DNA from 4 places in the Streptomyces dengpaensis genome. Region 3 is predicted to be linked to each of the others. Evidence: riboswitches for the same ligand, from Rfam matches in the RefSeq annotation. Region 3 holds a riboswitch; each other region holds the start of a gene.
The links. Region 3 has a riboswitch for cyclic di-AMP ahead of C4B68_RS21480 (M23 family metallopeptidase). Riboswitches for the same ligand answer to the same signal wherever they lie in the genome.

Region 1 (7,609 bases), 500 kb from region 3:
CCGCACTCCACGCCGACCCCGCCGCGACGGCGAACGCGGCGATCAGACTCGCGCCCACGGCGGCGTAGTGGTCCGGCTGCGCCAGATACTTGCGGTGGTCCCGGCCCAGTTCCCGTAGATACCCCGGCAGCTTCGGGTCCTCCAGCCGCTCCATCACATGGGTGAGCGCCGCGAACAGTCTGTCCCGCTGCCGCTCCATGTCCTCCGGGAAGTCCAACGGGAACAGCCCGCGGACGTCCGGGTGGTGGCGGAACAGATGCGAATAGAAGTACTTGACCGCGAACTCGGCGCGTCGTTCGACCACCGCGAAGCTGGATCTGAGTATGTCGGGGTCCACCGCGTGAATGTAGAGAGTTGTCGAGTCACAGGGTCAAACAGTTGGCGATTTAGGGACAGCCTCGGGCGAAGGGGGTGGCGGCGGGGAGGGGGCGCGGCCGAGTGCCCGGCTCCAGGGCATCCGGTCGACAAGGGGGAGCAAGGGGCATTGGCTGGGCGGGGAGTTGGCGAGGCTGGCAGCCCAGGGGCGAAGGGCGTCGATCGAGACGATGGAACGGGCGGACTGGGAGCAGGCCAGGGACCACCTCTGGTCACTCGTGCCTCAGCGAGCTGATCCACGGTTCGAAGCGCGCCGCTCCACGCCTGTCAACGTGCCGTGAACTCCACAGGGAGGTTCCGCAACCCGCGCATGATCAGGCCGCCTCGCCATCGCAAGTCCGCGGGATCAGCAGCAAGCCGTAGGTCGGGTAGACGGCGCAGCAAGGTGGCCAGAGCGGTGCGGCCTTCGAGACGGGCCAGCGGGGCGCCGATGCAGTAGTGGATGCCATGGCCGTAGCCGAGGTGCTGGTTGTCTCGGCGGGAGAGGTCGAGTGTGTCCGGCTTCTCGAAACGGGCGGGATCACGGTCGGCAGCGGCGAGAACCACGAGCACGGGATCACCGGAAGCGATTCGCTGTCCGCCCATGTCGAGGGACTCGGTTGCGTAGCGCCAGGTGGCCAGTTCGACAGGGCCGTCGTAACGGAGAAGTTCTTCGATACCGGTGTCGAGTAGCTCATGTTCACCACGCTCGATCGACTTCTGTAGTCGCAGCCGCTGCTTTGGGTTGCGAAGCAGTGCGTACGTGCCGTTGCCGATCAGATTGATGGTCGTTTCGAAACCGGCGAACAGTAGTACGAAGCACATGGCCGCGGCTTCGTTCTCGGTGAGGTGCTCGCCGTGGTCGGAGGCGCGGATGAGCCCGGAGATGAGGTCTTCGCCGGGGCTGGGCCTCTCCGGGAGGGCCTCCCGCTTGCGGTGGATCAGCTCCGCGAGATACCCGCGCATCTTCTTGACCGATCGGGCGACGCCGCCTCTCGGTCCTCTGCCGTGGCGGATCATCATTCCTGCCCAGTCCCGGAAGTCGTCCTGGTCCTCGCTGGGGACGCCGAGCAGGTCACAGATGGCGTAGATGGGGAGGGGGAACGCGAACTCGTGAATGAGGTCGGCGCTTCCGGTGGGCGCGAATTGGTCGATGAGATGGTCGGTCAGCTCTTGGACGCGGGGCGCGAATTCGGCTACTCGGCGGGGTGTGAACGCCTTGGAGACCAGCCGGCGAAGCCGCGTGTGGTCCGGCGGATCGATGTTGAGCAGATGAGTCATGAGGTTGGCGCTGCGCTCGCCGGGGATGCCCGTCTTGCTCTTGCCCTGGGCGTCTTCGGAATGGTGGACGGGATTCTTGGAGAGCCGCTGGTCGGCGAGCGCCTGCTTGGCGTCCGCGTACCGGGTCACAAGCCACGCCTCGACACCGCTGGGAAGGGTGGTGCGGTGTACGGGGGAATGCTCGCGGAGCCACGCGTAGGCGGGGTACGGATCGGTGGCGAACTCCCAGGTAAAGAGTTCGGGTTCGATATGTGGGGCGTTCACGGGGTGACGTTACCTGGAGTCGCGTCGTGTGGGTGAGGACGCCGATCTGCGCAATTCCCCTTCAACTGCACAGAGTGACAGGTAAGGTTCCCAAAAACGGCACCGGCCAGCGTGGTTTGCGCACGCTTCCTGTGGAGGTCACGCCCACTCGGTAGGTGCGCCGAGAACCTCGGCAGGCGCGGCCGAGAGCCTCGCGAAGCGCACCGGAAAACCTTGGTAAGCGCACAGAAGAACCTCGGCAGGAATGTCGGAGAACGGTCGCCTATCCTCCCAAAAGTGACATTCCCTCAACTCTGTGATCTTCACGTGATCTCTGCTGCATCGACTTGTGACAAGCGTTCGAGTGCGGATACGTTCAACCGTCAACGCGGCCCATCCGTCGCTGTAGTCACCTGCTGTCACGCGAAAGGCTTCCGCATGCTCTCCGGGAACGGCCGTCATCGTCGCCCCCGTCAGGCCCCGGCCCTCATCGTTGCCGCAGGGGTGACCGGATCGGCCATCGCGATCCCGTTGCTCGGCGCCACCAGTGCGAGCGCGGCCGACGGCACCACCTGGGACCGGGTCGCGGAGTGCGAGAGCGGTGGCGCCTGGAGTGCGAACAGCGGCAACGGGTATTACGGCGGGCTGCAGTTGACCCAGGAGAAGTGGGAGTCGTACGGCGGCCTCGTCTACGCCCCGAGCGCCGACCAGGCCAGCCGCTCGCAGCAGATAGCCGTCGCCGAGAAGATCCTCGACGACCAGGGCCTCGTCGCATGGCCGACGTGCGGACCGCTCAACGGGCTCAGCAGACACTCGGGCGACGTCGAGGTCGACACGGGGGTTGTGGGCGATTCGCCGAGCTCATCCGGTTCTTCGTATTCCTCTGGTTCCTCGGATTCATCCGAGTCGTCTGAGTCGTCTGGTTCACCCGCTGCGTCCGGTTCGTCCGGAGCGGAGGGCTCCGACTCCTCGGCCGGCTCCTCCTCGAATGAGAGCTGGAAAGCGACGAAGTCCGACGGCTCCTCCGGTGCCTCGCGGGATTCCGGCGGCTCGGACACGGTGACGGGTGAGAGTGACGAGTCGGACAAGTACGGCCAGAACGGCGACTCTTCGGGTACGTCGACCGGCGCCGGGCGCCACCGTGGCGGCACTGCCGACGAGGCCGCGACGGACGACGTGACCGACGGCCGTACGGACGGGTCTTCCGGGCGGCACGCCTCACGTGGCTCCGGCGCCTCCCGTGACGCCGCCGACGGCTCGTACACCGTGCGCGCCGGGGACAACCTCTGGGCGATTGCCGACACCCTTGACCTCGAGGGCGGATGGACCGAGCTGTACGCCGAGAACAAGGAGACGGTCGGCGCCGATCCCGACCTCATCCTCCCCGGTCAGAGCCTTGCAGTTGGTGTCGAACCGGACGAAAAGTAGCGGGAGTTCGCGTCCTGGTTCGCCGTGGAATGTCCGGTTTGGCGCGAGTGAGAGATGGATCTCAAAGGCCCTGATCGTCTTTGGAATTCGGCCGATTGCCTGCCTACGGTCATCACCGCTCGCCACAGCGGGCCCCGACGGTCGCAACGCCGAGTCCTGCCAACGGCCGTACGGGAACAGTCGTCGCGTCAAGCGCCGTAGGCAGGAGCGGGGGACCCAAGGTAAGTGCCGCGCCCGGTAGTTGACCGGGAGTGGCTTGGGGTGAAGTCGTGCGCCAGGGGCGCGCGGCCGGGCACTCACCCGCCCGAACCCGACAGCTCACCTCGCAGGCGTCGGTGAGGGGATCACTCCATGCTGTTTTCCAGCAAGGTCAAGCGCCGCCGCCCGTCCGTCTTCCACCGGACCACCCGTGTCGCCGCGCTCGCCGGTGTCGCCATCAGCGCCCCGCTGGTGGCGTCCGGCACCGCTTCCGCCGCCACCGCCTCCGAGTGGGACGCCGTCGCCCAGTGCGAGGCCGGCGGCAACTGGTCCATCAACACGGGCAACGGCTTCTACGGCGGCCTGCAGTTCTCGCCCTCCACCTGGGCCGCGTACGGCGGCACCGCCTACGCCCCCACCGCCGACCAGGCCTCCAAGTCCGAGCAGATCGCCATCGGCGAGAAGGTCCTCGCCGGGCAGGGCAAGGGCGCCTGGCCGAACTGCGGCACGAGCCTGTCCAGCACCCCGTACGACGGGGGTACGAGCAGCGGCTCCAGCGCGCCGGCCGGCACCACCGACACCCGTACGACGGAGCAGCCGGCCTCCCGTTCGGCCGAGCGCCCGGCCGCCGAGGCGACCGTCACCACCCCGACCGGTGAGAAGGTCAAGAAGGGTGACGGCGAGTACAAGGTCGTCGAGGGCGACACCCTCGGCGCGATCGCGGAGAAGAAGAACGTCAAGGGCGGCTGGCAGAAGCTGTTCGAGCTGAACAAGGACATCATCGACGACGCGGACGTCATCTACCCGGGTCAGCAGCTGCACCTCAGCTGACGACCCGCCCTCCGTCCGCGCGGACTCCCCCCGTCCATGCGGACTCCCCGCTCCGGTGCGTGTTCCCCCGCGCGCACCGGAGCGGGGCTTTTTGTTCCCGAATGAAACAATGTTTACCCTCGGTTCTGCCCGTGTTCCGTCCACAGGGTGGGTGAGCGGCTGGCCGATCGCCCCGAGCCGGTTAGGCTCATCTCGCAGAACTCTCACCGTGCAGCACCCTGCCGGGCCCACGCCCGGCGTACCCCGCGTCACATCCCAGAAGGAGATGCTCGTGCCGTCCATCGACGTCGTCGTAGCCCGGGAAATCCTCGACTCGCGAGGCAACCCCACCGTCGAGGTCGAGGTCGGCCTCGACGACGGCAGCACGGGTCGTGCCGCCGTCCCGTCCGGCGCCTCCACCGGCGCCTTCGAGGCCATCGAGCTCCGCGACGGTGACCCCAACCGCTACCAGGGCAAGGGTGTCGAGAAGGCCGTCCTCGCGGTCATCGAGCAGATCGGCCCGGAGCTCGTCGGTTACGACGCCACCGAGCAGCGCCTGATCGACCAGGCGATGTTCGACCTGGACGCCACCGACAACAAGGGCTCGCTCGGCGCCAACGCCATCCTCGGCGTCTCGCTCGCCGTCGCCCACGCCGCCTCCGAGGCGTCCGACCTCCCCCTCTTCCGCTACCTGGGCGGCCCGAACGCGCACCTGCTGCCCGTTCCGATGATGAACATCCTGAACGGCGGCTCGCACGCCGACTCCAACGTGGACATCCAGGAGTTCATGATCGCCCCGATCGGCGCGGAGTCCTTCTCCGAGGCGCTGCGCTGGGGCACCGAGGTCTACCACACCCTCAAGAAGGTCCTGAAGAGCAAGGGCCTGTCCACCGGCCTCGGCGACGAGGGCGGCTTCGCCCCGAACCTCGGCTCCAACCGCGAGGCCCTCGACCTCATCCTCGAGGCGATCAAGGAGGCCGGTTACACCCCCGGCGAGCAGATCGCCCTGGCGCTCGACGTCGCCGCGTCCGAGTTCTACAAGGACGGTTCCTACCTCTTCGAGGGCAAGGAGCGCTCCGCCGCCGAGATGACCGAGTACTACGCCGAGCTCGTCGACGCGTACCCGCTCGTCTCCATCGAGGACCCGCTGTTCGAGGACGACTGGGCCGGCTGGAAGGTCATCACCGACAAGCTCGGCGACAAGGTCCAGCTCGTCGGCGACGACCTGTTCGTCACCAACCCGGAGCGCCTGGCCCGCGGCATCGAGGACGGCGCGGCCAACGCCCTGCTGGTCAAGGTGAACCAGATCGGTTCGCTGACCGAGACCCTGGACGCCGTCGAGCTGGCCCAGCGCAACGGCTTCAAGTGCATGATGTCCCACCGCTCCGGCGAGACCGAGGACGTCACGATCGCCGACCTGGCCGTCGCCACCAACTGCGGCCAGATCAAGACCGGCGCACCGGCCCGCTCCGAGCGCGTCGCCAAGTACAACCAGCTGCTGCGCATCGAGGAGATCCTCGACGACGCCGCGGTGTACGCCGGCCGCAGCGCCTTCCCGCGATTCAAGGGCTGAGCTTCAGCTTCGTAGAAGAGCAGGAGAAAGGCAGTAGGAAGCGTCGTACGTACGTCCCCGTACTCGGTCCCGTACCGTGTGCGGGGACGTACGTACGTGTGAAGGGGAGGCGGGGACATGGCCGTGAAGGACCGGGACCGGTTCTCCACCGCGACCAGGCTGCGGCTGCTCGGCGAGCAGACGGCGGCCCGGGTCTACCGCTCCCAGACCAAACGCCAGGCCCGCCGTTCGCGGCTCACGGGACGGGCAGCGCTTCTGGCCCTCGTCCTCTGCTCCCTGATCGTGGCCCTCGCGTACCCGATAAGGCAGTACGTGTCCCAGCGCGCCGAGATCGCCGATCAGGAGCGGCAGCGGGAGCAGGCCCGCGAGCGGGTCGAGCAGCTGCGCGACCTCAAGGCACGCTGGCAGGACGATGCCTACGCCGAGCAGCGGATCCGGGAGCGGCTGCACTATGTAATGCCGGGCGAGACCGGCTACGTCGTGATCGACCCGGACGCGGCGAAGCAGTCCCGCACCGACCTGGGGGCGGCCGACCGTCCCTGGTACGCCAACCTCTGGGACGGCGTGGACAAGGCCGACGCCGCCGACCGGTGACCGATGGCCTGACCGATGGCCTGACCGATGGCCGGCGCACCCTGGGACACCGTCGGCCACTGAACGTGAACTGACCAGAAAGACATGTGACTCACGGCATGGAAACGCCACCGCCGCCCACCCCGCGCACCGAGCCGACCGACGCGGACGTCGAGGCCTTCAAGCAGCAGCTCGGCCGGCCGCCGCGCGGGTTGCGCGCGATCGCGCACCGGTGCCCGTGCGGGCAGCCGGACGTCGTCGAGACGGCGCCGCGTCTTCCCGACGGGACGCCGTTCCCGACGACGTACTACCTGACGTGTCCGCGGGCCGCGTCCGCGATCGGCACGCTCGAGGCCAACGGCGTCATGAAGGAGATGACGGAGCGGCTGGCGACCGACCCCGAGCTGGCCGCCGCGTACCGGGCCGCCCACGAGGACTACATCGCGCGCCGCGACTCCATCGAGGTGCTGGAGGGCTTCCCGAGCGCGGGCGGCATGCCGGACCGCGTGAAGTGCCTGCACGTGCTGGTGGCCCACTCGCTGGCCGCGGGCCCGGGCGTGAACCCCCTCGGCGACGAGGCGATCGCGATGCTGCCGGAGTGGTGGGCCAAGGGGGCGTGCGTGGTCCCGGAGACCGGGGACTGACTTCTTTCGCCCCCGCCGCCCCTACCCGTCCCGTACTGGGGGCTCCGCCCCCAGACCCCCGTATCGCGCTTCGCGCTCGTCCTCGAACGCCGGACGGGCTGAAGATTTCCAGCCCCACAGGAGACCAGACACCATGACCAGGGTCGCTGCCATCGACTGCGGCACCAACTCCATCCGGCTGCTCGTCGCCGACGCGGACCCGGACACCGGGGAACTCGTCGAGCTGGACCGGCGGATGATCATCGTCCGGCTCGGGCAGGGCGTCGACCGGACCGGACGGCTGGCCCCGGAAGCGCTGGAGCGGACGTTCGCGGCGTGTCGTGAGTACGCGGCGGTCATCAAGGAGCACGGGGCCGAGCGGCTCCGGTTCGTCGCCACCTCGGCCTCCCGTGACGCCGAGAACCGCGACGAGTTCGTACGGGGCGTGCTGGACATCCTCGGCGTCGAGCCGGAGGTCATCTCCGGTGACGAGGAGGCGGAGTTCTCCTTCATCGGCGCGACCAAG
Region 2 (7,609 bases), 2.4 Mb from region 3:
CGACGACTCGTCGAGCGTCGTCAGGCAGACCACCGTCTCGTCCGGCTCCAGGGAGGACAGGAACTCCGAGATCGGCGCGCCCCCGGAGAGGTTGGGCGCCACCGCCGTCTCCGGCAGCTGCGGGAGGTCGATCACGTTCAGGCGGAGCAACCGGCCCGAGGACATGACCGCGCCGATCTCGCCGCGGGCCGTCGCCGGCACCGCGGAGACGATCACGTCGTGCTTCGTGCGCCTGCCGTCCGTGTCCTCCCCGAAGGGGGCACCGTTCACCGTGCGCGCCGTCAGCCCCGTCGAGGACAGCAGGACGCGGCACGGGTCGTCCGCCACCTGGAGCGGGACCGCTGCGACGGGGGCGCCCGCGGACTCCAGGAGCACGGTGCGCCTCTCGGTGCCGAACTTCTTGGCCACCGCGGCCAGTTCGCCGGAGACCAGCTTGCGCAGCTCCGCGTCCGAATCCAGGATGCCGGTCAGCTCGTCGATCTCGCCGTTGAGCCGGTCGCGCTCCGACTCCAGCTCGATACGGTCGAACTTGGTCAGGCGGCGCAGCGGCGTGTCCAGGATGTACTGCGTCTGGACCTCGCTCAGCGCGAAGTGCTCGATCAGGCGCTCCTTGGCCTGCGCCGAGTTCTCGCTGGAGCGGATGAGGCGGATGACCTCGTCGATGTCCAGGAGGGCGACGAGGAGGCCCTCGACCAGGTGCAGCCGGTCGCGCTTCTTGCTGCGGCGGAACTCGCTGCGGCGGCGTACGACGTCGAAGCGGTGGTCGAGGTAGACCTCCAGGAGCTCCTTGAGGCCCAGCGTGAGCGGCTGGCCGTCCACCAGCGCCACGTTGTTGATGCCGAAGGACTCCTCCATCGGCGTCAGCTTGTAGAGCTGCTCCAGGACGGCCTCCGGCACGAAGCCGTTCTTGATCTCGATGACCAGACGCAGGCCGTGCTCACGGTCCGTGAGGTCCTTGACGTCGGCGATGCCCTGGAGCTTCTTCGCCCCGACCAGGTCCTTGATCTTGGCGATCACCTTCTCCGGGCCGACGGTGAACGGCAGCTCGGTGACGACGAGCCCCTTGCGGCGCGCCGTCACGGTCTCCACTGCCACGGTGGCACGGATCTTGAAGGTGCCGCGGCCCTTCTCGTACGCGTCCCTGATCCCGGAGAGGCCGACGATCCGGCCGCCGGTGGGCAGGTCGGGGCCCGGGATGTGCTTCATCAGCGTCTCGAGGTCGGCGCCCGGGTGCCGGATGAGGTGGCGGGCGGCGGCGATGACCTCGCTCAGGTTGTGCGGCGGCATGTTGGTGGCCATGCCGACGGCGATGCCCGACGCGCCGTTGACCAGGAGGTTCGGGAAGGCGGCGGGCAGGGCGACGGGCTCCTGCTCCTGACCGTCGTAGTTCGGCGTGAAATCGACCGTGTCCTCGTCGATGGACTCGGTCATCAGTGACGTCGCGTCGGCCATCCGGCACTCGGTGTAACGCATGGCGGCCGGCGGGTCGTCGTTGCCGAGCGAGCCGAAGTTGCCGTGGCCGTCCACGAGCGGCAGGCGCATCGAGAAGGGCTGGGCCAGGCGCACCAACGCGTCGTAGATCGACGCGTCGCCGTGCGGGTGGAGCTTACCCATGACCTCGCCGATGACGCGGGCGCACTTCACATAGCCGCGGTCGCGGCGCAGCCCCATCTCGTTCATCTGGTACACGATGCGGCGGTGCACGGGCTTGAGGCCGTCGCGGGCGTCCGGCAGGGCTCGCGAGTAGATGACCGAGTACGCGTACTCGAGGAAGGAGCCCTGCATTTCGTCCACGACGTCGATGTCGAGGATCTTCTCCTCGTACGAGTCGTCGGGCGGGGTCTTCGTGCTGCGGCGGGCCATCGCTGCTGCGACTCCTTCACAGTCTCTGCCGGGGCATGAGTGGGATCTGACGCCGACCATTGTGGACCGCCCCACTGACAACGCCGACCGCGACCCGTCCGTAGCGGGCCCGGGAGGGCTCCTGGGCCGCGGCCGTGACGTCCGGGAGTCTCGCTCTCGGCGTACGAGGTGCGGGAACTTCGCCAGCTGTCGGCGCGCTTGCATACAGTGGCAGGACCGACAGGATTTCGCAGTTTCCGCGATCGAAGGGACGTACATGCCCATGGGTCACACGGCCACAGCCGAGGCAGGCTCCGGCGGCCTGACAGCGACCGAGCACCGCCTGGCCAACGGCCTGCGCGTCGTGCTGTCCGAGGACCACCTGACCCCGGTCGCGGCGGTGTGCCTCTGGTACGACGTCGGCTCGCGCCACGAGGTCAAGGGGCGTACCGGCCTGGCTCACCTCTTCGAGCACCTGATGTTCCAGGGCTCCGGGCAGGTGAAGGGCAACGGCCACTTCGAGCTCGTCCAGGGCGCCGGCGGCTCGCTCAACGGCACCACGAGCTTCGAGCGCACCAACTACTTCGAGACCATGCCCGCCCACCAGCTGGAGCTCGCCCTCTGGCTGGAGGCCGACCGCATGGGCTCCCTGCTCGCCGCGCTCGACGACGAGTCCATGGAGAACCAGCGGGACGTCGTCAAGAACGAGCGCCGGCAGCGGTACGACAACGTGCCCTACGGCACCGCGTTCGAGAAGCTGACCGCGCTCGCGTACCCCGAGGGCCACCCGTACCACCACACCCCGATCGGGTCGATGGCGGACCTGGACGCGGCCACCCTGGAGGACGCCCGCGCGTTCTTCCGCACCTACTACGCGCCCAACAACGCGGTCCTGTCGGTCGTCGGCGACATCGACCCGCAGCAGACGCTCGCCTGGATCGAGAAGTACTTCGGCTCCATCCCCGGGCACGAAGGCAAGCCCGCCCCGCGCGACGGCTCGCTGCGCGAAATCATCGGCGAGCAGCTGCGCGAGGTCGTCGAGGAGGAGGTCCCGGCGCGCGCCCTGATGGCCGCCTACCGGCTCCCGGAGGACGGCACGCGCGTGTGCGACGCGGCCGACCTGGCGCTGACCGTCCTCGGCGGCGGCGAGTCCTCCCGGCTCTACAACCGGCTGGTACGCCGCGACCGCACCGCCGTCGCGGCCGGGTTCGGCCTGCTGCGCCTGGCCGGGGCGCCCTCCCTGGGGTGGCTGGACGTGAAGACGTCCGGCGACGTCGAGGTCCCGGTCATCGAGGCCGCCGTCGACGAGGAGCTCGCCCGGTTCGCCGAGGAGGGCCCCACGGCCGAGGAAATGGAGCGTGCCCAGGCCCAGTTGGAGCGCGAGTGGCTGGACCGGCTCGGCACGGTCGCGGGCCGCGCCGACGAACTGTGCCGGTACGCCGTCCTGTTCGGCGACCCGCAGCTCGCCCTGACCGCCGTGCAGCGCGTACTCGCGGTCACCGCCGAGGAGGTCCAGGAGGTCGCCAAGTCCCGCCTGCGCCCCGACAACCGCGCGGTGCTCGTCTACGAGCCGACCGCCACCGAAGACACCGACGCCGCCGACGGCACCGACGAGGAGGCGGCGAAGTGACCGAGCTCGCCACCATGGACTTCCACCCGCAGCCCCAGGCCGGCAAGGCCAAGCCGTGGGCCTTCCCGGCACCCGAGCGCGGCACGCTCGACAACGGCCTGACCCTGTTGCGCTGCCACCGCCCGGGCCAGCAGGTCGTCGCCGTCGAGGTGATCCTCGCCGCGCCGCTGGAGGCCGAACCGGCGGGCCTCGACGGCCTCGCCACGATCATGGCGCGTGCCTTCTCCGAAGGCACCGACCGTCACTCCGCCGAGGAGTTCGCCGCCGAGCTGGAACGCTGCGGCGCCACCCTCGACGCGCACGCCGACCACCCCGGCGTGCGCCTGTCACTCGAAGTCCCCGTCTCGCGCCTTTCCAAGGCGCTGGGCCTGCTCGCCGACGCCCTCAGGGCACCGGCGTTCGCGGACAGCGAGGTCGAGCGACTGGTCCGCAACCGGCTGGACGAGATCCCGCACGAGATGGCCAACCCGGCCCGCCGCGCCGCCAAGGAGCTCTCCAAGGAGCTGTTCCCGGCGACCTCGCGCATGTCGCGCCCGCGCCAGGGCACCGAGGAGACCGTCCAGAAGATCGACTCGGCGGCCGTACGCGCCTTCTACGAGAAGCACGTACGCCCCGCGACGGCCACCGCCGTCATCGTCGGTGACCTGACCGGTGTCGACCTCGACGAGCTGCTCGCCGACACGCTCGGCGCCTGGACCGGCTCGTCCGCCGAGCCGCGCCCCGTGCCGCCGGTGAGCGCCGACGACACCGGCCGCGTGATCATCGTGGACCGCCCCGGCGCCGTCCAGACGCAGCTGCTCATCGGCCGTGTGGGCGCCGACCGGCACGATCGCGTCTGGCCCGCCCAGGTGCTCGGCACGTACTGCCTCGGCGGCACCCTCACCTCGCGCCTGGACCGCGTCCTGCGCGAGGAAAAGGGCTACACCTACGGTGTGCGGGCGTTCGGCCAGGTGCTGCGCTCGGCACCGGACGCCACGGGCGTCGCCATGCTCGCCATCAGCGGCTCTGTGGACACCCCGAACACCGGTCCGGCGCTCGACGACCTCTGGAAGGTGCTGCGCACCCTCGCCGCCGAGGGGCTGACGGACGCCGAGCGCGACGTCGCGGTACAGAACCTGGTGGGTGTGGCGCCCCTCAAGTTCGAGACCGCGGCGGCCGTCGCGAGCACGCTCGCCGACCAGGTCGAGCAGCACCTGCCGGACGACTACCAGGCGACGCTGTACCAGCAGCTCGCCGCGACCGGCACCGTGGAGGCCACCGCGGCCGCCGTGAACGCGTTCCCGGTGGACCGTCTGGTGACGGTCCTGGTGGGTGACGCCGCGCAGATCGAGGAGCCGGTCAAGGCGCTCGGAATCGGCGAAGTGACCGTCGTCCGGGCCGAGTAGAACGGCGCGACTCCCTGAGGGCCCAGGTGACTGCAGAGTCACCTGGGCCTCCTTTTACCCTGCCTTCGTCCTCAGTTGTCCGTATTGGTAGGGAGGTTGCCTGTCTGACCTGTGGCATGCGCTACAAAAGCCGTGATCCGTTTGTTGTTTGAAAGATGTCCCGTTTAGCGTCGGTCCGGCTGTTCGTCAGGCAGTGCGCCGCGCCCGCGGCACCGGACAGTCATCGCCGAGTCCCCGTACGGCGCGAGCCAGGGGAGCCGGGGACCCACACGCAGTCCCTGGGGTGAATCGGACGGCCCTCCTCGGAGGGGGTCCGTAGGAGACCTTCCTGCTCCGAACCCGTCAGCTAACCCGGTAGGCGAGAAGGAAGGAAAGGATCAGCCTCTCCATGGCGTTCATCTGTGGCACCGGGAAGCACCGCCGACCGGGCCGGGTGAAGCGTACGACCACGAACGCCGTCGGCGTCGCGGCGCTCACCACCACCGGTGTCATCGGAACCCTGGCCTCCCCGGCGCTCGCCGCGGACACCTCCGTCGAGCAGACCGGGCTCATCCCGGTCATCACGATCGGCGACTCGGTCGCCGAGCAGATCGACGCGCAGGCCGCCGCCCAGCAGCAGGCCGCCGACGAGGCCGCCGCGGAGAAGAAGGCCGAGGAGGCCACCCGCAAGCGGGCCGCGGAGAAGGCCAAGAAGGAGCGCGAGGCCAAGGAGCGGGCCGCCCGCGAGGCAGAACGCAAGCGCCTCAACTCCTTCGTGCCGCCGATCACCGGCTCGTACATCTCCACCGGCTACAAGGCAGGCGGCAGCCTCTGGTCCTCCGGTAGCCACACCGGTGTCGACTTCCACGCCGCGTCCGGCACCACGGTGCACGCCGTCGGCTCCGGCACGGTCGTCACAGCCGGCTGGGGCGGTGCCTACGGCAATCAAGTCGTGATCAAGATGCATGACGGCACGTACACCATGTACGGCCACCTGTCGTCCGTCGGTGTCTCCGTGGGGCAGACGGTCACCCCGGGCCAGCGGATAGGCGTCTCCGGGGCCACCGGCAACACCACCGGGCCGCACCTCCACTTCGAGGCGCGTACGACCTCGGAGTACGGCTCGGACATCGACCCGGTCGCGTACCTGCGCTCGCACGGCGTGAACGTCTGATCCCCGCACGGTCCGGCCGCACGGCATGCACGTCTGATCCCCGCACGGTCCGGCCGCACGGCGTGAGCTCTGACACACACACGGTCCGGCCGCACGGCATGCACGTCTGACGGCCGCATTCCTCACTGCCTCACCGCCGCTTCACCGCATCCGATGCCCCGGCTCGCCGAGCCGGGGCATCGGCGTTTCGTGAGACCGTCGTTACGGGGGCTGTCCAAAAAATATCCATGGATTCCGGGCCGCCATCGGAAATTCGGGCTTCCTGCAATAGAGTCACTGAACAAGCGTCAATCGATGGCGTTTCGCGGGGATTAAAGCGGAGGTCCGGTCATGCGTATTCCGGCGCACTCGGTATGCACGGCGATCCGTGACGACATCGTCGCGGGTGTCTACGAGCGAGGCGGCCGGCTCACCGAGGAACTGCTCGCGCGCCGCTACGGCGTCTCGCGCGTCCCCGTGCGCGAGGCCCTGCGCACGCTGGAGGCCGAGGGCTTCGTGGTCACCCGCCGGCACGCGGGCGCGTGCGTCGCGGAGCCCACCGAGCAGGAGGCCTCCGACCTGCTGGAGATGCGCATGCTCCTGGAGCCGCTGGGCGCCGCGCGGGCCGCGCAGCGCCGCACCGAGGCCCACCTCAAGGTGCTCCGAGGCCTGGTCAGGCTGGGTCAGGAGCGGGCCAGGAGGGGCAACAGCGAGGATCTGCGTTCCCTGGGCGGCTGGTTCCACGAGACGCTCGCGCAGGCCTCCGGAAGCCCCGCACTGACCTCCACGCTGGCCCAGCTGCGGCACAAGATCGCCTGGATGTACGCGGTCGAGGCGCCGGCCGACCCCGCGGAGTCCTGGGCGGAGCACGGCGGCATAGTGGACGCCGTCGCACGCGGCGACAGCGAGCGGGCCCGGGCGATCACGGCCCTGCACACCGAGCGCGCGACGGCCGCGCACCGGCTCCGATTTCCCGGTAACGGAGATCGGCCGGAACGTGTGAGGACTTCGCAACATCCCGTAAACATGACGGGCCCGCGGCATTAACAAGGACACCGTATACAAAGAGAAGTAATGCGCGGGGGATTATTTCTGCTGCCCGTAATCCCCAAAGCGAAGGGCCCGCCCGAGGTTTTCGAGCGAGCCCTTCACCATGTGTGCGGCGCGACGTCTTTTGGAACGAAGGCCACCGCAACCATCAATTGAGCAACCCCAACGGCGAGCAACCACCTCCGCGAGAGCGGCGCCGGCTCAGGCGCAAAGGGGTGCGCGCTCAGACGGTCTCGGGGAGCTCCTCGAGACCCTCCGAGACCAGCTTCGCCAGACGGTCAAGGGCGACTTCCGCACCCTCGGCGTCGGAGGTGAGGACGATCTCCTCACCGCCCTGGGCGCCCAGGCCGAGGACCGCGAGCATGGAGGCCGCGTTGACGGGGGTGCCGTCGGCCCTGGCGATCGTCACGGGGATGCCTGAGGCCGTGGCGGCCCGGACGAAGATGGAAGCGGGGCGGGCGTGGAGGCCCTCGGCCCAGCCGACGTTGACGCGGCGCTCAGCCATGTGATGCTGCCCTTCATTTTTCAGGGTTGTCTAGACCAGTGTTCCATATGGTGAAGCATGCCCGG
Region 3 (7,609 bases):
AGTGGACCTGGGCCTCGGCCTCGGCACCGATGACGGCGGTCAGCTCGGCCCGGCGGTCGGTCGGCAGGAGGGCGGTGGCGAAGCCGTCGGTGCCGTAGAACGCGTGGCACAGCCCGGCGAGTTGGAGCGCGGGGCGGGCCTCCCAGCGGGTCAGCCGGTCCCGTACGCGGATGAGGTGGGCCAGCAGGGTGCCGCCCGGGTGGTCGATGTCCTGCGCGCCGAGCCGGCGCAGCAGGGCAAGGGCTTCCGCGGCGGTCGGTGCCGGTGCGTCCACGGGCCACTCCTCCTGACGGGGCCCGTCGGCCCACTCAAGGGATCCTCTGCCGGGACAGCAGGCCAGTCAATGGAGGTCGTCCGGGAAACGGCGGAGGCGCCATCCGCGGCCGCCGGACGGGTGCCTCGGACAGCAGGGCCAGGATGGAGTAGTGAAAGCTGGGACCTCTAACCACTGAATCTCCTGCGATCACCACTGAATCTCCTGCGAGCTGGAGGGCGCGCCCCCATGCCCCATCCCTACGTTCTGTTGTCCGCCGCCGTCTCCCTCGACGGCTTCCTGGACGACACCGGCCCCGAGCGGCTGCTGCTCTCGAGCCCGGCCGACTTCGACCGGGTCGACGAGGTACGGGCGTCCAGCGACGCGATCCTGGTCGGCGCGGGCACGATCCGCGCCGACAACCCGCGGCTCCTGGTCAACTCGGCCGAACGGCGCGCGGCGCGGGTCGCCGCCGGGCGCCCCGAGTACCCGCTGAAGGTCGCGGTCAGCGGGTCCGGCGACCTGGATCCGGCGGCGCGGTTCTGGCACACGGGCGGCGAGAAGGTCGTCTATACGACGGACAAGGGGGCGGGGAGGGCCGGGGACCTCTTGCGCGGCGTCGCCGGCGTCGATGTCGTCCCGACCGGGGCCGAAATCGACTGGCGTGTGCTGCTCGAACACCTTCATGACGTACGAGGTGTGCGGCGCCTCATGGTCGAAGGTGGCGGGCGGGTCCACACCCAGCTGATGCGGGACGGGCTCGCGGACGAGCTGCAGCTCGCCGTCGCGCCGCTCTTCGTGGGGGAGCCGGACGCGCCGCGGCTGTTCGGGCCCGGGGCGTACCCGCCCGGCCGGATGCGGCTCGTGGAGACACGGGCCGTCGGGGACGTCGTCCTCATCCGGTACGTCCCCACGGCGCCCGGCACCGAGGCTCTCGCCTCCGCCGCGGACCGGCACTGGCTCGCGCTCGCCTGTGAGCTGGCGGAGCTGTGCCCGCCGTCGGAGACCGCGTTCAGCGTGGGCGCGGTGGTGGTGGCCGCCGACGGGACCGAGCTGGCCCGCGGGCACTCGCGTGAGGGCGGCGACTCCGTGGTGCACGCCGAGGAGGCGGCGCTCGCCAAGATCGACCCCGCCGATCCGCGCCTCGGCTCCGCCACGGTTTACAGCAGCCTGGAGCCCTGCGCCCGGCGCGCTTCGCGGCCTGCGCCGTGTGCCCGGCTGATTCTCGACGCGGGAGTACGGCGGGTCGTCACGGCCTGGCGCGAGCCGGACACGTTCGTCGCGGGGGCCGACGGGAGCGGGCTGCTCGCGGCCGCGGGCGCCGATGTCGTCGTCCTGCCCGAGTACGAGGAGCGGGCCAAGGCGCCCAACCGGCACCTTCTGGCTGAACCGGGGAGGGAGCGCGCGTAAACGTGTGTGCTGGGGGTCCCGCGGATGGCGTACACTGGTTTCAACGACGCGGGGTGGAGCAGCTCGGTAGCTCGCTGGGCTCATAACCCAGAGGTCGCAGGTTCAAATCCTGTCCCCGCTACTGAAACCGAGGGCCGGAACTCGAATGAGAGTTCCGGCCCTCGGTGTTTGCCGTGTTTTGCCTCGGTGTTCGCCCTCGGTGGTTGCGGTGTCCGACGGGCGTCCGCCGCCTCACAGCCGCTGCTGATCGCTGGCGGCTGAGGGCCGCGGCGGGCCTCCACGCGCGTCCCCCGGTCGGTCCACACCGGTCGCCCGCCACCCCCGCTCCGGGAAGCCTGGACGAGTGGGGCAGCAAGCAGGCGAGCAGCGGGCCGAGGGTCCATACGGCCGGTCCGGTAGGCGGCTGCCCGGCGACCCCGCGCCCGGTACCGGCCTCGCGGACTCGGATTCCGGCCCGGGGGTCACCCGGCCGCCCGGTGCGGCGGACCCGGGCCGGCGCGGGATCTCGTACGCGCGGGCCTTCGTCCGGGCGCTGCCCGGGCTGCTCATCGCCGCCGGAGCCGTCTACGAGTACCTCACCCCGCCGGAGCCGACCCCGCAGGGTTCTTGATCGTTTGTGCCGTTTCTTGATCGTTGTCACGTGAGGTGATCGGACGGTGCCCCTCCGCATAACAACTGACGTGCCGTCAGGCAAAGGTACGTTTATGAATCATGGTCAACTCGCCCTATTTTCGCCGATGCTGACCCCAAAGTCCTGGCCAAAAGCGTTAACGATCAGTCGGAACGGCTTGGAATCCGGTGCCCGGGTCTATTAACGTTCGATAACGCAGCGCGGTCGTCCCAGCCGTCACAAGAGGCGGCTCCGTGCGCACGCGCCGAATTCCGCAAGGGAACCGGGGAACCACCAACTTGGGGTGAATCGAGCGTCTTTCACGGTGGAGCAAGCCGTGGTTGACGCGCGTAGGAGACCTTCCTGCTCCGAACCCGTCAGCTAACCCGGTAGGCGAGAAGGAAGGAAAGGAGTGCGCCCACGTGGCGTCCAACCGGCCCGCCCAGCCAACCTCGTTCGCGCCGAACGACACACAGACCTTCGGCTACGCCTACGGCAACGACGAGGGCCCATGGGAGGAGTGGAACCCCACTGAGGAGTCCGTCCGCCCCGTTCGCGGCCGGCATCGCGTCAGCAAGCAGCGCGGTGGGGGACTCGCCCGCAGTTCCACGGTTCTCGGCGTCGGTGTCATAGCCGCCGTCGGCGCGGGTGGCATCGCCACCGCGGCGCCCGGCAAGGCGCCGGTGTCGATCTCGATGCCCGACCTGCCGAACGTCGGCTCGCTGATCTCGGACGACACTCCCGAGGCGCCCAAGGGCTCCGCGACCGCGCTCAGCAGCGTCGGCGTGACCTCCGCCGACACCGAGCAGGGCACCACCGACGCCGGCGAGGCGCTGCGCACCCGCATCATGGCCCAGGCCGACCAGCAGCAGGACCAGGCCGAGACCGCGGCCCAGGAGGCAGCCGAGGCCGCCGCCGCGAAGAAGGCCGCGGAAGCCGCAGCCAAGGCGGAGGAAGAGGCCAGGGCCGAGGCCGCCGCCGCGAAGAAGAAGGCGGAGGAGGAGGCCGCGAGGAAGGCCGAGGCCGAGCGCCTGGCCGAGCTGGCCAAGCAGTACACGCTGCCGACCTCCTCGTACACCATCACCTCGACCTTCGGTCAGGCCGGCGCGCTCTGGTCCTCCGGTTACCACACCGGCCTCGACTTCGCCGCGCCCACGGGCACGCCGCTCAAGGCGATCCACACCGGCACGATCACCGAGGCGGGCTGGAGCGGTTCGTACGGCTACCGCACGGTCCTCACCCTGGATGACGGTACGGAGCTGTGGTACGCCCACCAGTCCTCGATCAGCGTCAGCGTGGGCCAGAAGGTCAACACGGGCGACATCATCGGACGCGTGGGCGCGACCGGCAACGTCACCGGGGCGCACCTCCACCTGGAGGTCCACTCCGGCGGCTCCGGCACCGGGATCGACCCGGCGGCGTGGCTCCGCGACAAGGGGATCAGCCTCTGATCCGTACGGTCGCCTGATCCGTACGGGCTCCTCAGCCGTCTGATCCGTACGGGCTCCTCAGCCGTCTGATCCGTACGGGCTCCTCAGCCGTACGGATCTGACGCGTGCGGGCGACCCCTGCGGTTCTGACGCGTGCCTGCGTTCCCTCGATCCCCGGCGGTCCTGACGGCAACCCCCCGACGTCAGGGCTGCCGGTTTCCGGTGCGCGCGACCTGGTTCTGCCGCTACGAGCGATACGGGTTGTACGCGGGATACGGCGCCGTGGCGGTTCCGTACGGACGGGCGTACGCGGGCGCCTGCCCGTACCCGTAGGCGTATCCGTACGCGGGCCACGGCTGGGGCACCGGAGCCGTCGTCTGCGCCGCGTACGCCAGGGCCGGCCGGGCGATCTCCCGGCGGCGCCACAGCGCGTCGAGCAACTCCCGTTCCCGTACGACGAAGTCGGCGCCCGCGCGGCCCCGGCGGCCCCGGTGACGCAGGAACGCCAGCGAGGTCGCGTATGCCTCGTACTCCGCGACCGAGCGGGCCGTGGCCTTCCCGAAGCGGTGGCCTGCCCACTCGCGGGCGAGCCGCCGCGCCCGCATCGAGCCGAGCACGTACGGCTCCGGCACGGTCAGCCACCCGGCAGCGGCGTACGCGGGCAGTTCCGAGCGAACGGTGCGCAGTTCGCGCTGCCGCGTCCAGATGGCCAGCCAGGTCACCAGCCCGAACGCGGGCACCATGAACGCGGCGTAGACCGCGAAGAACCCGTACTCCCCGAAGCTCGCCGAACCGTTCCAGGCGGAGTGCATGCCCATGGCGAGCAGCAGTCCGGCCAGGGGCAGCAGCACGCGGCGCAGACGGTGGCGTTCGGCGGACAGTGCCGCGATGCCGAAGCCGATGCCGGTCAGCACGGTGAACAGCGGGTGCGCGAAGGGCGACATCACCACGCGGACGAAGAAGGTCGCGGCGGTGACGGACGCGAGCCCGCTCTCGCCGCTGAGCTGGTCGGTGCCGAAGGCGGTGCCGAGGTAGAGGATGTTCTCGGTGAACGCGAAGCCGGTGGCGGTGACCCCGGCTATGACGATCCCGTCGACGATCCCGGTGAAGTCGCGTCTGCGGAAGAGGAAGACCAGCAGCACGGCCGCCGCCTTCGCGGACTCCTCGACGATGGGCGCTATGACCGTCGCGCCGAGGGTGTCGGCGCTGGATGGATCCGTGGTCGTGGTCGCTATCCATCTGGTCGCGAAGCTGTTGGCGACGATCGCTATGAGCGCGGCCGCGCCGGCACCCCAGGCGAAGGAGAAGAGCAGGTTCCGCCAGGGGCCGGGCTCGACCCGGTCCAGCCACCAGAAGGCGGCTATGAGCAGCGGTACAGGGAACACGGCGAGGCCCAGGCCGACGAGAAAGCCCTGGGTGCCGGTCTGTTCGCGGACGAGGGCCAGGATCACCAGCCCGGAGATCGCGAGCAGCGTGATCAGCGTGCCGTATCTGACCCATCGGCGCTGCCACCAGTGCGCGTGCCGCAGCGCACCGCCGGAGGGACCGCTGGGATGCGTCGGGTGCGGGGGGCAGGTGGCCACGGCATTGACCCTAACGAGGGACGGCGCGGCCCGCGACGGCGCCTCAGTCGGTGGCGGGGTGCCCGGGGGTGTGCTCGGCGGGGTGCTCCACCCGGCGGAACAGAAGGTCGTGCACCACATGGCCCTTGTCCAGTCCCTGGCCCTCGAACCGGGTCAGCGGGCGGAAGCCGGGACGTGGTGCGTAGCCGCCGTCGGGCTGGGTGTTCTCGAAGTCCGGGTGTGCGGTCAGTACCTCGAGCATCTGTTCGGCGTACGGCTCCCAGTCGGTCGCGCAGTGCACGATCGCGCCCGGCTTGAGGCGGGTCGCGACGAGGCTGAGGAACTCCGGCTGGATCAGCCGCCGCTTGTGGTGCCGCTTCTTGGGCCAGGGGTCGGGGAAGTACACGCGCAGGCCGCTCAGGGACTCCGGCGGGAGCATCTCCTTGAGCAGGATGATCGCGTCGCCGTTGCCGACGCGGATGTTGGACAGGCCGTTCCGGTCGGCGAGATTGAGCAGGTTGCCCTGTCCCGGGGTGTGGACGTCCACGGCGAGGATGCCGGTCTCCGGGGCCTCGGCCGCCATCTGCGCGGTGGCCTCGCCCATGCCGAAGCCGATCTCCAGGACTACGGGGCGGTCGGTGCCGAACAGCTCCGTCAGGTCGATGGTCCGCTGCCCGTCGATGTCCAGGCCCCACTTGGGCCACAGCCGCTGCAGCGCGTCCGCCTGGCCGGCGGTCACGCGACTGCGTCGCGGCTGGAAACTCCGGATCCGCCGCTCGAAGTGCGAGCCCGCGGGGTCGGCCTTCGGGCCGTCGGGGAAGCGGGGTTCGCCCTTGGCGCGGGTGTGACGCAGCGAGCCGCCGGCGGCGGGCTGCGTCTCGGGGAGGTTAAGGGAGTCAGACACAGTGGGGTCGATTTTACGGGGCGGTGCGGTGGTGGGGTTTTCTCGCCCCCTCCGCCCCTGCCCGTCCCTGGGGGCTGCCGCCCCCAGACCCCCGCTTGTGGCGCTTCGCGCTCGTCCTCAAACGCCGGACGGGCTGAACCCCTGGGGCGGAGGGGGCGAAAACCGCTTACGCCTCCGCCAGCGCGCCCAGTGCCCTCCGGGCGACCTCCCGCCCGATGGGCAGGGAAGCCGTCGCCGCAGGCGAGGGAGCGTTCAGCACGTGGACCGTCCGCGGGCCCTCCCGGATCAGGAAGTCGTCCACCAGCGTCCCGTCACGGAGAACCGCCTGGGCCCGCACCCCCGCGGCAGCGGGGACCAGGTCCTCCGGGGCCACCCCGGGCAGCAGCCGCCGCACCGCGTCGGTGAACGCCGGCTTCGACACCGACCGCCGCAGCTCCCCCGCCCCGTACCGCCAGTGCCGCCGGGCGATCCGCCAGGCTCCGGGCCACGTCAGGGTCGCGCCCAGCTCGCGGGGCCGGACGACCCCCCAGCCGTACCCCTCGCGGGCAAGCGCCGGTACCGCGTTCGGCCCGACGTGGACGTCTCCGTGAATGCCCCGGGTGAGATGGACCCCGAGGAAGGGGAAGGCGGGGTCGGGCACGGGATAGACCAGTCCGTGCACCAGCTCGGGCCGCGCCAGCTCGAAGTACTCGCCCCGGAAGGGGACGATCCGCATCCCGGGGTCGTCCCCCGTGAGCCGGGCGATCTCGTCGCAGTGCAGCCCCGCGCAATTGACCAGCACGCGCCCGCGGACCACCGCACCGCCGGCCGTGCGGACGGCGGCACCGAGGCCGGGGCGGCGGTCGATGCGGACGACATCCGCGCCGTAGCGGATCTCGGCCCCGGAGGACTCGGCGAGCTGCCGGGCGACCGAGACGAAGTCGCAGATGCCCGTCGTGCCGACGTGGATGGCGGCGAGGCCGCGCACGTGCGGCTCGTACTCAGCGATCTGGGCCGGGCCCAGCTCGCGTACCGGAATGCCGTTCTCCCGGCCGCGCTGCACCAGTGCGTGCAGCCGGGGCAGCTCGGCTTTGTCGGTGGCGACGATCAGCTTGCCGGTGACCGTGTGCGCGATGCCGTACTCCGCGCAGAACTTGACCATCTCGGCGGCGCCCCGCACCGCGTACCGCGCCTTCAGGGAGTCCGGGCGGTAGTAGATCCCGCTGTGGATCACCCCGCTGTTGCGCCCCGTCTGGTGGCGGGCGGGGCCCAGCTCCTTCTCCAGCACCGTCACGCGGGTGCCCGGCGCCGCGCGCGTGATCGCATACGCGGTCGACAGGCCGACGATCCCGCCGCCGATCACCAGCACATCGCAGTCGTACATGCTCCGCACCTGCTCCACCTCCCGACTCCGATAGTGCACTGCGCCACTGACAATGCCCTCAAACCCGGGGAGGCCCC
Region 4 (7,609 bases), 1.2 Mb from region 3:
GCACGTTCAGAATCCGGCGCAGCGGGACCGAGTCCTCGGGGTTGGACAGCACCCTGAGGTACGCCAGGACGTCCCGGACCTCCTTGCGCTCGTAGAAGCGCACGCCGCCGACGACCTTGTAGGGCAGGCCGACGCGGATGAAGACCTCTTCGAAGACACGGGACTGCGCGTTCGTACGGTAGAAGACGGCGACGTCGCCCGCCCTGGCCTCGCCCGCGTCGGTGAGACGGTCTATCTCGTCGGCGACGAACTGCGCTTCGTCGTGCTCGGTGTCGGCGACATAGCCCGTGATGTTCGAACCCGCGCCCGCGTTGGTCCACAGGTTCTTGGGGCGGCGGGATTCGTTGCGCTCGATGACGGCGTTGGCCGCGGACAGGATCGTCTGCGTGGAGCGGTAGTTCTGCTCGAGCAGGATCGTCGTCGCGTCCGTGTAGTCCTCCTCGAACTGGAGGATGTTACGGATGGTGGCGCCGCGGAAGGCGTAGATCGACTGGTCGGCGTCACCCACGACGCAGAGCTCGCCGGGATCGCTGTCGGCGGGCCCCACCAGCTCCCTGACCAGCGCGTACTGCGCGTGGTTCGTGTCCTGGTACTCGTCGACCATGACGTGGCGGAAACGGCGGCGGTAGTGCTCGGCGACGTCCGGGAAGGCGCGGAGCAGGTTGACCGTCGTCATGATCAGGTCGTCGAAGTCGAGCGCGTTGGCCTCGCGCAGGCGGGACTGGTACAGCGCGTAGGCCTGGGCGAGGGTCTTCTCGAAACCGTCGGCGGCCTGGTTCGCGAAGTCCTCCTCGTCGATCAGCTCGTTCTTCAGATTGGAGATCTTGGCGCTGAAGGACTTGGGCGGGAAGCGCTTGGGGTCCAGATCCAGATCACGGCATACGAGCGCCATGAGCCGCTTGGAGTCGGCGGCGTCGTAGATCGAGAAGGAGGACGTGAAGCCGAGCTTCTTGCTCTCGCGGCGCAGGATCCGGACGCACGCGCTGTGGAAGGTCATCACCCACATCGCGTTGGCGCGCGGGCCCACAAGGTGCTCGACGCGCTCCTTCATCTCGCCCGCGGCCTTGTTGGTGAAGGTGATCGCGAGGATCTGACCCGGGTGGACATGCCGCTCGGCCAGCAGATACGCGATCCGGTGCGTGAGCACGCGCGTCTTGCCGGAGCCCGCGCCGGCCACGATGAGCAGCGGGGAGCCGGAGTGCACCACGGCCGCGCGCTGGTTCTCGTTCAGCCCGTCCAGGAGCGCCGCCGGGTCCACGGCGGGCCGGTGGGCGCCGTCGCGGTAGTACCCTCCCCCACTCTCGGCTCCGCTCGAGCGGGGGGACCCCCATCGGTCCGGCGGCACGTCGAACTTCCCGCCGAACAGATCGTCCGGAATCGACTCCGGTACGTGATCGTCCTCGGGCGGCGGCGGGGGCTCCTCCTCATGCCCCCGCGAGGGCTTGAGGTCCGCCAGGAAGCTGTCATCAAAGAGGCTGCTCATCGCTCTCCGAGTCTAGGCCGCCCCACTGACAGCCCGCCGCCACCCTGAAAACTCGACCGGATCTCGTGACGCGGCCCGGACATCTCGTGCCGCGATGACCGCTCCGCTCCCAGGTCGCCTGACCCGCCAGTCCACGGCCTGGGCGCGTGGCCCCAGCCAGGGGCGCGTGGCCCAGCCAGGGGCGCCTGGGCGCCTGGCCCGGCCTGGGGTGCCAGGCCCGGCCTGGGGCCTTGCCCGGCTCAAGATTCACCCCAGGTCCTGGTGGATCAATAGCTTGCCGTGCAGGATCAAGAAGCATCACAAACGACGAACAAGCAGTCCCGCTTCTCCGGCCTCGCCGCGCGCGCGTGGACGCCCTGCGCGGCGACACCGAGACCTCCGTCGTCCCGCCGGAGCCGCGCCACCGCCGCATGCATCTCCACCACCGCACGCATGACCCCCGACGTCGCCGACGCCCAGGCAGGGAGCCTGCTGTGACCCTCAACCGCCGCCTGATCTCACCCCGCCGCTGGACCCCGCCGCCGGCCCCGGCCGACCGGGGCCACACACCCGCCACCGGCCGCTTCGTCGTCGGCCGCCGCCTCGCGACCGGCGGTCACGGCCCCGAGGACGTGGTATTCGACCGGCGCGGCGGCCTGCTCACCGGGCTCGCCGACGGCAGCGTCGTCCGCATCGACCCGGCCACCGGCACCCGGACCGTCGTGGGCAACACCGGCGGACGCCCCCTGGGACTCGAACCCTCAGCCGACGGCAGCGTGCTGGTCTGCGATCACGACCGGGGGCTGCTGCGCATGTCCGCCGACGGGTCGGTCCGCGTCCTCGTCGACACCGTCGCGGGCAGGCCCCTCACTTTCGCCAGCAACGCGGTCGAAGCCCCGGACGGGACGATCTGGTTCACCGTGTCCAGCAGACGCTGGGACGTGGACCACTACCTCGGCGACATCATCGAGCACTCCTGCACCGGGATGCTTCTGCGGCGCGACGTCGACGGCACGGTCACCGTCCTCCTGGACGACCTCAAGTTCGCCAACGGCCTCGTGCTCGCCCCGGACGCCTCGCACCTGCTCGTCGCCGAGACCGCCGGGTACCGGGTGAGCCGCTACTGGCTCACCGGCCCCGAGGCCGGGACCCTCGAGCCGTTCGCCGAGAACCTCGCCGGCCTGCCCGACAACATGAGCCTCGGCAGCGACGGGCTCGTGTGGGTCTCGCTGGCGGCTCCCCGCAACGCCCTGCTGGACAAGTTGCTGCCCCTGCCCGGGCTCCCCCGGATCCTGCTGTGGAACCTTCCCGAGGCCGTGCGCCCCAAGCCGGAGCCACTCGCCTGGGTCATGGCCTACGACCTCGACGGCCGGCTCGTCCACGACCTGCGCGCCGACGACGGCTCGTACGGGTTCGTGACCAGCGTCGCCGAGTACGACGGCACGGTGGTGGCGGGCAGCCTCCATGCCGACGACGTCGTCGTCCTCGCGATCCCCTGAGGCTCCTCAGGCTCCCGAGGCAACCTGAGGTGTATTCATCGCCGTGTCCGCGCGTCGCGGCGCACGGCCTCGCTTCTGCCACCCGCAGCGCAATCCGAGCATCTCACCACAGATCACCCCGAATGGTCCGCGCGAGGCGAGCCACATGGTCAAGGTCACGAAAATGTATCGGGCATATCGCACATCAACCTTCACAGGGGCCACACGACTTGGCTAGCGTGCCGGGCAGGCCGCTCGACCCCCACCGGCGAACGTCGCCGGGCCGTGCGGCCTCCGCCGAATTCGGTGCGCCCTCGCGGCAGCCGGAACCGGGGACCCACCGACCTTGGGGTGAATCGGTCCAACTGCCCTGCCGGGCAAGGACCGTAGGGCAATCCTTCCGGAGCCACCCGCCCGAACCCGACAGCTAACTCGGTAGGCGGACGACGGAAGGAGATGCCTCCCTTGGCGTCGCATCGCACACCACGCCCCATAGGCACGCGCATAGCGGGCATACGGACCCCCGCCGCTCTCGCGACGGCGGCCCTCACCTCCGTCGCGCTGCTCTCGCAGACGGCGAACGCCACGCCCTCGGCCGAACCCAAGCCGAGCCTCGAAGAGGTCGAGAAGAAGGTCGACGACCTCTACCACCAGGCCGAGACGGCCACCGAGAAGTACAACGCGGCCAAGGAGAAGGCCTCCAAGCAGCGCGAGCGCGTCGACACCCTCCGTGAGGACGTCGCCCAGCGCACCGAGAAGCTCAACACCGCGCGCGAAGAGCTGGGTTCGTTCGCCGCGGCGCAGTACCGCACCGGGGCCGCCGCCCCCGGCACCGCGACCCTGCTGCTCGCCGACGACCCGCAGGACTACTTCGACCAGACCCAGCTGATGGGCCGTCTGACCACCCGCCAGAAGGCGGCCGTCGACGACTACATCACCGAGCAGACCGCCACCGCGAAGAAGCGCGAGGAGGCCGCCAAGAGCCTGCAGACGCTGACCACCACGCAGAACACGCTCAAGACGTCCAAGGCCGAAGTCCAGAGGAAGCTCTCCGAGGCCCGCGCGCTGCTCTCGCAGCTGACCGCCGAGGAGAAGGCGCGGCTCGCGGCGATCGAGAAGAAGAAGCAGGAAGAGGCCGAGCGCAAGGCGGCGGAGCTGGCCAAGCAGCAGGCCGCGGCGGAGGCCGCGGCCGCGGAGAGGGCGGCCGCTGAGGAGGCTGCCCAGCAGGAGTCGTCGTCCACGGCCGACTCGTCGTCGGGCTCGACCGACTCGTCGTCGGGCTCGACCGGCACGTCGTCGGGCTCGACCGGCACGTCGTCGGGCTCGGCCGACGCGGACTCCTCATACGCGACGCAGGCGGCCAAGGCTGTCGCGTTCTCCCGCGCGCAGATCGGCAAGCCGTACGTCTGGGGCGCGACCGGCCCGGACTCGTACGACTGCTCCGGCCTCACGCAGGCCGCCTGGAAGGCCGCCGATGTCACGCTCCCGCGCGTCACCTACGACCAGGTGAACGCCGGAACCACCGTCTCGCTCGCCAACGCCCAGCCCGGTGACCTGGTGTTCTTCTACGACGACGTCACCCACGTCGGCGTCTACATCGGCAACGGCATGATGATCCACGCGCCGAAGCCGGGGACGTACGTGCGCGAGGAGTCGATCTACTACGACGGCACGTCGGCGATCCACAGTGTGGTGCGTCCGGCGTAACGCGCCTCTGCGGGCAGCGCTCTGTGCGGGGCACGCGCGCGTGGATGCTTTTCGAGCTCCACGCGCGCGTGCCCCTCGTTTTCGTACCCCACACGCGCGTGCCCCGCGGGCAACTCGGCCGGAGATCCCTAGCATCAGGCGCATGCCAGCCATCTCCCAGCTACGCGCCTGGTGGGCGCAGCGGCCGCCCGCCTCCGGTGCCGCCGTCATGGCCACCGGCGTCATCTCGGTCGGGCTGCACCAGACGGGCTACGAGACCCTGTCCCGTATCGCGCTCGCCCTGGCCGCCGTCGCGTGGCTCGCGCTCGCCGCGGACTTCGCCGTACGGCTGGTGCGGGATCCGCAGCGGTGGCTGAGGGAGGCGGGCACGCCGCCCGGGCTCACCGCCGTCGCGGCGACCACCGTGCTCGGGACGCGCGTGTCCGCACTGGGGTGGCATGAGGTGGCCGAGGCCCTGATGGCACTGTCGGCCGTGCTCTGGCCGGTGCTGCTCGTCGTCCTCGCACGGCAGCACCGGGAGCGTCGTATGGCGGGAGGCGTGTTCCTCCTCTGTGTGGCCCCGCAGGGCCTCTCGGTGCTGGGCGCCACGCTCGCCATGGCCGTGGGCGCGGAGTGGCTCGCGCATGCCGCGCTGGTGCTGTTCTGGCTGGGGCTCGTGATGTACGGGGTGGCGCTCGCGCACTTCGATCTGCGGGAGGTGGTGCGAGGCGCCGGGGACCAGTGGATCGCGGGCGGCGCACTGGCCGTCTCGGCGCTGGCCGGGGCCAGGCTCATCGACGCGCACCACGTGAACCCGTACCTGTGGAACGACGACGACCAGGGCGTCCTGCGCACCGTGACCGTCGCACTGCTCGTGCTCTACCTCGTCTGCTACGTCGTCCTCCTCGTCGCGGAAGTAGTGTGGCCGCGCCCGCGCTACGACGTACGGCGCTGGGCCACCGTCTTCCCGATGGGGATCACGGCGGTGGCGACCCTGGCGGTCGCGACCGCCCTCGGCATCTCCTGGCTCAAGGGGCCGGGGCAGGTGCTGCTGTGGGTCGCGGTGGCGGCGTGGCTGGCCGCCGCGGCGGGGGCCGTCCGCTCGATCCAGGCGACCGGTACGACCGGCGCTTCCGGTACGACCGGCGCGACGGGTACGACCGGCACGGTCAGGCCCTGAGCACCACGATGAAGACGCTCGGTCAGGTCCAGAGCACCGCGACGAAGATGTTCGCGGTGGTCAGCAGACCGACGAGCCCGAAGAGGCCCTTGTCCACCTTCTCGTCGTCCCGCTTCACATAGACGAGCCCCAGGATCACGATCAGCAGGGCCAGCTTCACGCCGATCTTGATGTTGTTGACCGGGTCGTCGTCGGCCTGGTTGAGACCGACCAGTACGACACCGGTGACCAGCATGGTCAGCGCGCCGTGCAGCATCGCGGGGACGAAGCGGGCGGTGCCCTGCCCCATCGCCTTCATCTGGGTGAGGAAGCCGCCGAGCAGCGAGGCGATGCCGATGATGTGCAGGCCGACGAAGAGGTGGATGAGTACGTCCATGTGGCCGGAGCCTAATCGGACGCCCGAATCCCTTGACGCCCGGCTCCCGCTTGTCACCGGCCCACCCCTTGTAACCCATAGCACCGGGGCAAGCCCGGTTGTCCCGGATCCGCCGCATCGGTCATCGCGCTGCGTGAAGTCGGCGACACCAGGCGGGGATCACGGTCACATACGGTCACTGGGCGGTCCAGTGGCGCCAGTTCCGTACATGGCGTTACCAACCCCGTACTCCCAGGTTTAGCGTCCTCCACCAGGTGACCGGCTCCCCACCGCCGCCCGGGCCAGGGGCGGCCGTCGGCCACCACCGCCGAGAAGGTCCGGCGGCGGCCCGCTCCCCCTGTGTGGGCCGCCGCCGGACGCCGTCACCGCCAGACCGCGCTCCCTTCGTGGTCGTACGGAAGGATGTGGGCCCTCGTGACAGCGCACCGCAAGCCCAGACAGCGCTCACTCGGCGGAAACACGGCCCGCACAGCCGCCACGATCGCCCTCACGGGCGCGGCGACGGCGACCGGCCTCGACGGGACCGGGCACGCCGATCCGGGGCTGTCTCCGGCGCAGGTGAAGGCCAAGGTCGACAAGTTGTACGAGGAGGCGGAGGTCGCCACCGAGAAGTACAACGGCGCCAAGGAGAAGGCCGACAAGACGCGGGAGCGGCTGAACGCACTGCGGGACGAGGCGGCGCGCAAGGAGGACCGGCTCAACTCGGCGCGGGAGGCGCTGGGTTCGATAGCCGCGGCCCAGTACCGCAGCGGCGGCCTCGACCCCGCGCTGCAGCTCGCGCTCTCCGACGATCCCGACCGGTACCTGGACGGAGCCGCGTTCGCCGAACGGGCGGGCATCCGGCAGACGGCGGCCGTGTCCCGCGTACGCAAACAGCTGCGGGAGATCGAGCGGTTACGCGGCGCCGCGCGCATCGAACTGGCCTCGCTCACGTCACGCCAGGCCGAGCTGAAGCGGCACAAGAAGACGATCAGCGGCAAGCTCGACGCGGCACAGCGGCTGCTCACACAGCTCAGCGCCGGCCAGCGCGCGCAGCTCGGGGAGGCGGACGGCGCCGGTCTCGGACAGCGCGCCTCACGCTCCTCGGCGCGGGACCTGGGCCCGGTGTCGCCGGGCGCCGTCGCGGCCCCCAACTCCCGTGCGGCGACGGCCGTCTCCTACGCCTACGACAAGCTCGGCAGCCCCTACGTCTGGGGCGCCACCGGTCCCGACGCCTTCGACTGCTCGGGCCTCTCCCAGGCCGCGTACCGCTCCGCGGGCATCTCCCTGCCGCGTACGACCTACGCCCAGATCAACGCCGGACGCCGCGTCTCCCGCTCCGAACTCCTCCCCGGCGACCTGGTGTTCTTCTACTCGGGCATCAGCCATGTGGGCATCTATGTGGGCAACGGCCAGATGATCCACGCCCCGAACCGATCGGCGCCGGT

Region 1: another riboswitch for cyclic di-AMP. It lies ahead of C4B68_RS23720 (LysM peptidoglycan-binding domain-containing protein); the one in region 3 lies ahead of C4B68_RS21480 (M23 family metallopeptidase).
Region 2: another riboswitch for cyclic di-AMP. It lies ahead of C4B68_RS10060 (M23 family metallopeptidase); the one in region 3 lies ahead of C4B68_RS21480 (M23 family metallopeptidase).
Region 4: another riboswitch for cyclic di-AMP. It lies ahead of C4B68_RS15650 (C40 family peptidase); the one in region 3 lies ahead of C4B68_RS21480 (M23 family metallopeptidase).

What each region holds. Positions count from the first base shown of each region.
Region 1 covers NZ_CP026652.1:5,119,478-5,127,086, forward strand. Annotated here, with positions in the region: gene C4B68_RS23705 (globin domain-containing protein) at 1-337, opposite strand, end outside; gene C4B68_RS23710 (cytochrome P450 family protein) at 643-1,899, opposite strand; gene C4B68_RS23715 (transglycosylase family protein) at 2,383-3,306, shown strand; cyclic di-AMP (ydaO/yuaA leader) riboswitch at 3,490-3,653, shown strand; gene C4B68_RS23720 (LysM peptidoglycan-binding domain-containing protein) at 3,658-4,335, shown strand; gene eno (phosphopyruvate hydratase) at 4,607-5,887, shown strand; gene C4B68_RS23730 (FtsB family cell division protein) at 6,005-6,481, shown strand; gene C4B68_RS23735 (DUF501 domain-containing protein) at 6,580-7,104, shown strand; gene C4B68_RS23740 (Ppx/GppA phosphatase family protein) at 7,238-7,609, shown strand, end outside.
Region 2 covers NZ_CP026652.1:2,218,470-2,226,078, reverse strand. Annotated here, with positions in the region: gene C4B68_RS10075 (DNA gyrase/topoisomerase IV subunit A) at 1-1,863, opposite strand, end outside; gene C4B68_RS10070 (M16 family metallopeptidase) at 2,126-3,472, shown strand; gene C4B68_RS10065 (M16 family metallopeptidase) at 3,469-4,857, shown strand; cyclic di-AMP (ydaO/yuaA leader) riboswitch at 5,072-5,232, shown strand; gene C4B68_RS10060 (M23 family metallopeptidase) at 5,246-6,010, shown strand; gene C4B68_RS10055 (GntR family transcriptional regulator) at 6,341-7,036, shown strand; gene C4B68_RS10050 (HPr family phosphocarrier protein) at 7,263-7,544, opposite strand.
Region 3 covers NZ_CP026652.1:4,624,215-4,631,823, forward strand. Annotated here, with positions in the region: gene C4B68_RS21460 (DUF6817 domain-containing protein) at 1-274, opposite strand, end outside; gene C4B68_RS21465 (dihydrofolate reductase family protein) at 503-1,663, shown strand; tRNA gene C4B68_RS21470 (tRNA-Met) at 1,711-1,784, shown strand; gene C4B68_RS21475 (hypothetical protein) at 2,007-2,273, shown strand; cyclic di-AMP (ydaO/yuaA leader) riboswitch at 2,527-2,684, shown strand; gene C4B68_RS21480 (M23 family metallopeptidase) at 2,696-3,724, shown strand; gene C4B68_RS21485 (PrsW family intramembrane metalloprotease) at 3,949-5,286, opposite strand; gene trmB (tRNA (guanosine(46)-N7)-methyltransferase TrmB) at 5,330-6,169, opposite strand; gene lhgO (L-2-hydroxyglutarate oxidase) at 6,336-7,532, opposite strand.
Region 4 covers NZ_CP026652.1:3,448,549-3,456,157, forward strand. Annotated here, with positions in the region: gene pcrA (DNA helicase PcrA) at 1-1,483, opposite strand, end outside; gene C4B68_RS15645 (SMP-30/gluconolactonase/LRE family protein) at 1,957-2,961, shown strand; cyclic di-AMP (ydaO/yuaA leader) riboswitch at 3,226-3,398, shown strand; gene C4B68_RS15650 (C40 family peptidase) at 3,406-4,647, shown strand; gene C4B68_RS15655 (tellurite resistance/C4-dicarboxylate transporter family protein) at 4,790-5,806, shown strand; gene C4B68_RS15660 (hypothetical protein) at 5,829-6,182, opposite strand; gene C4B68_RS15665 (C40 family peptidase) at 6,597-7,609, shown strand, end outside.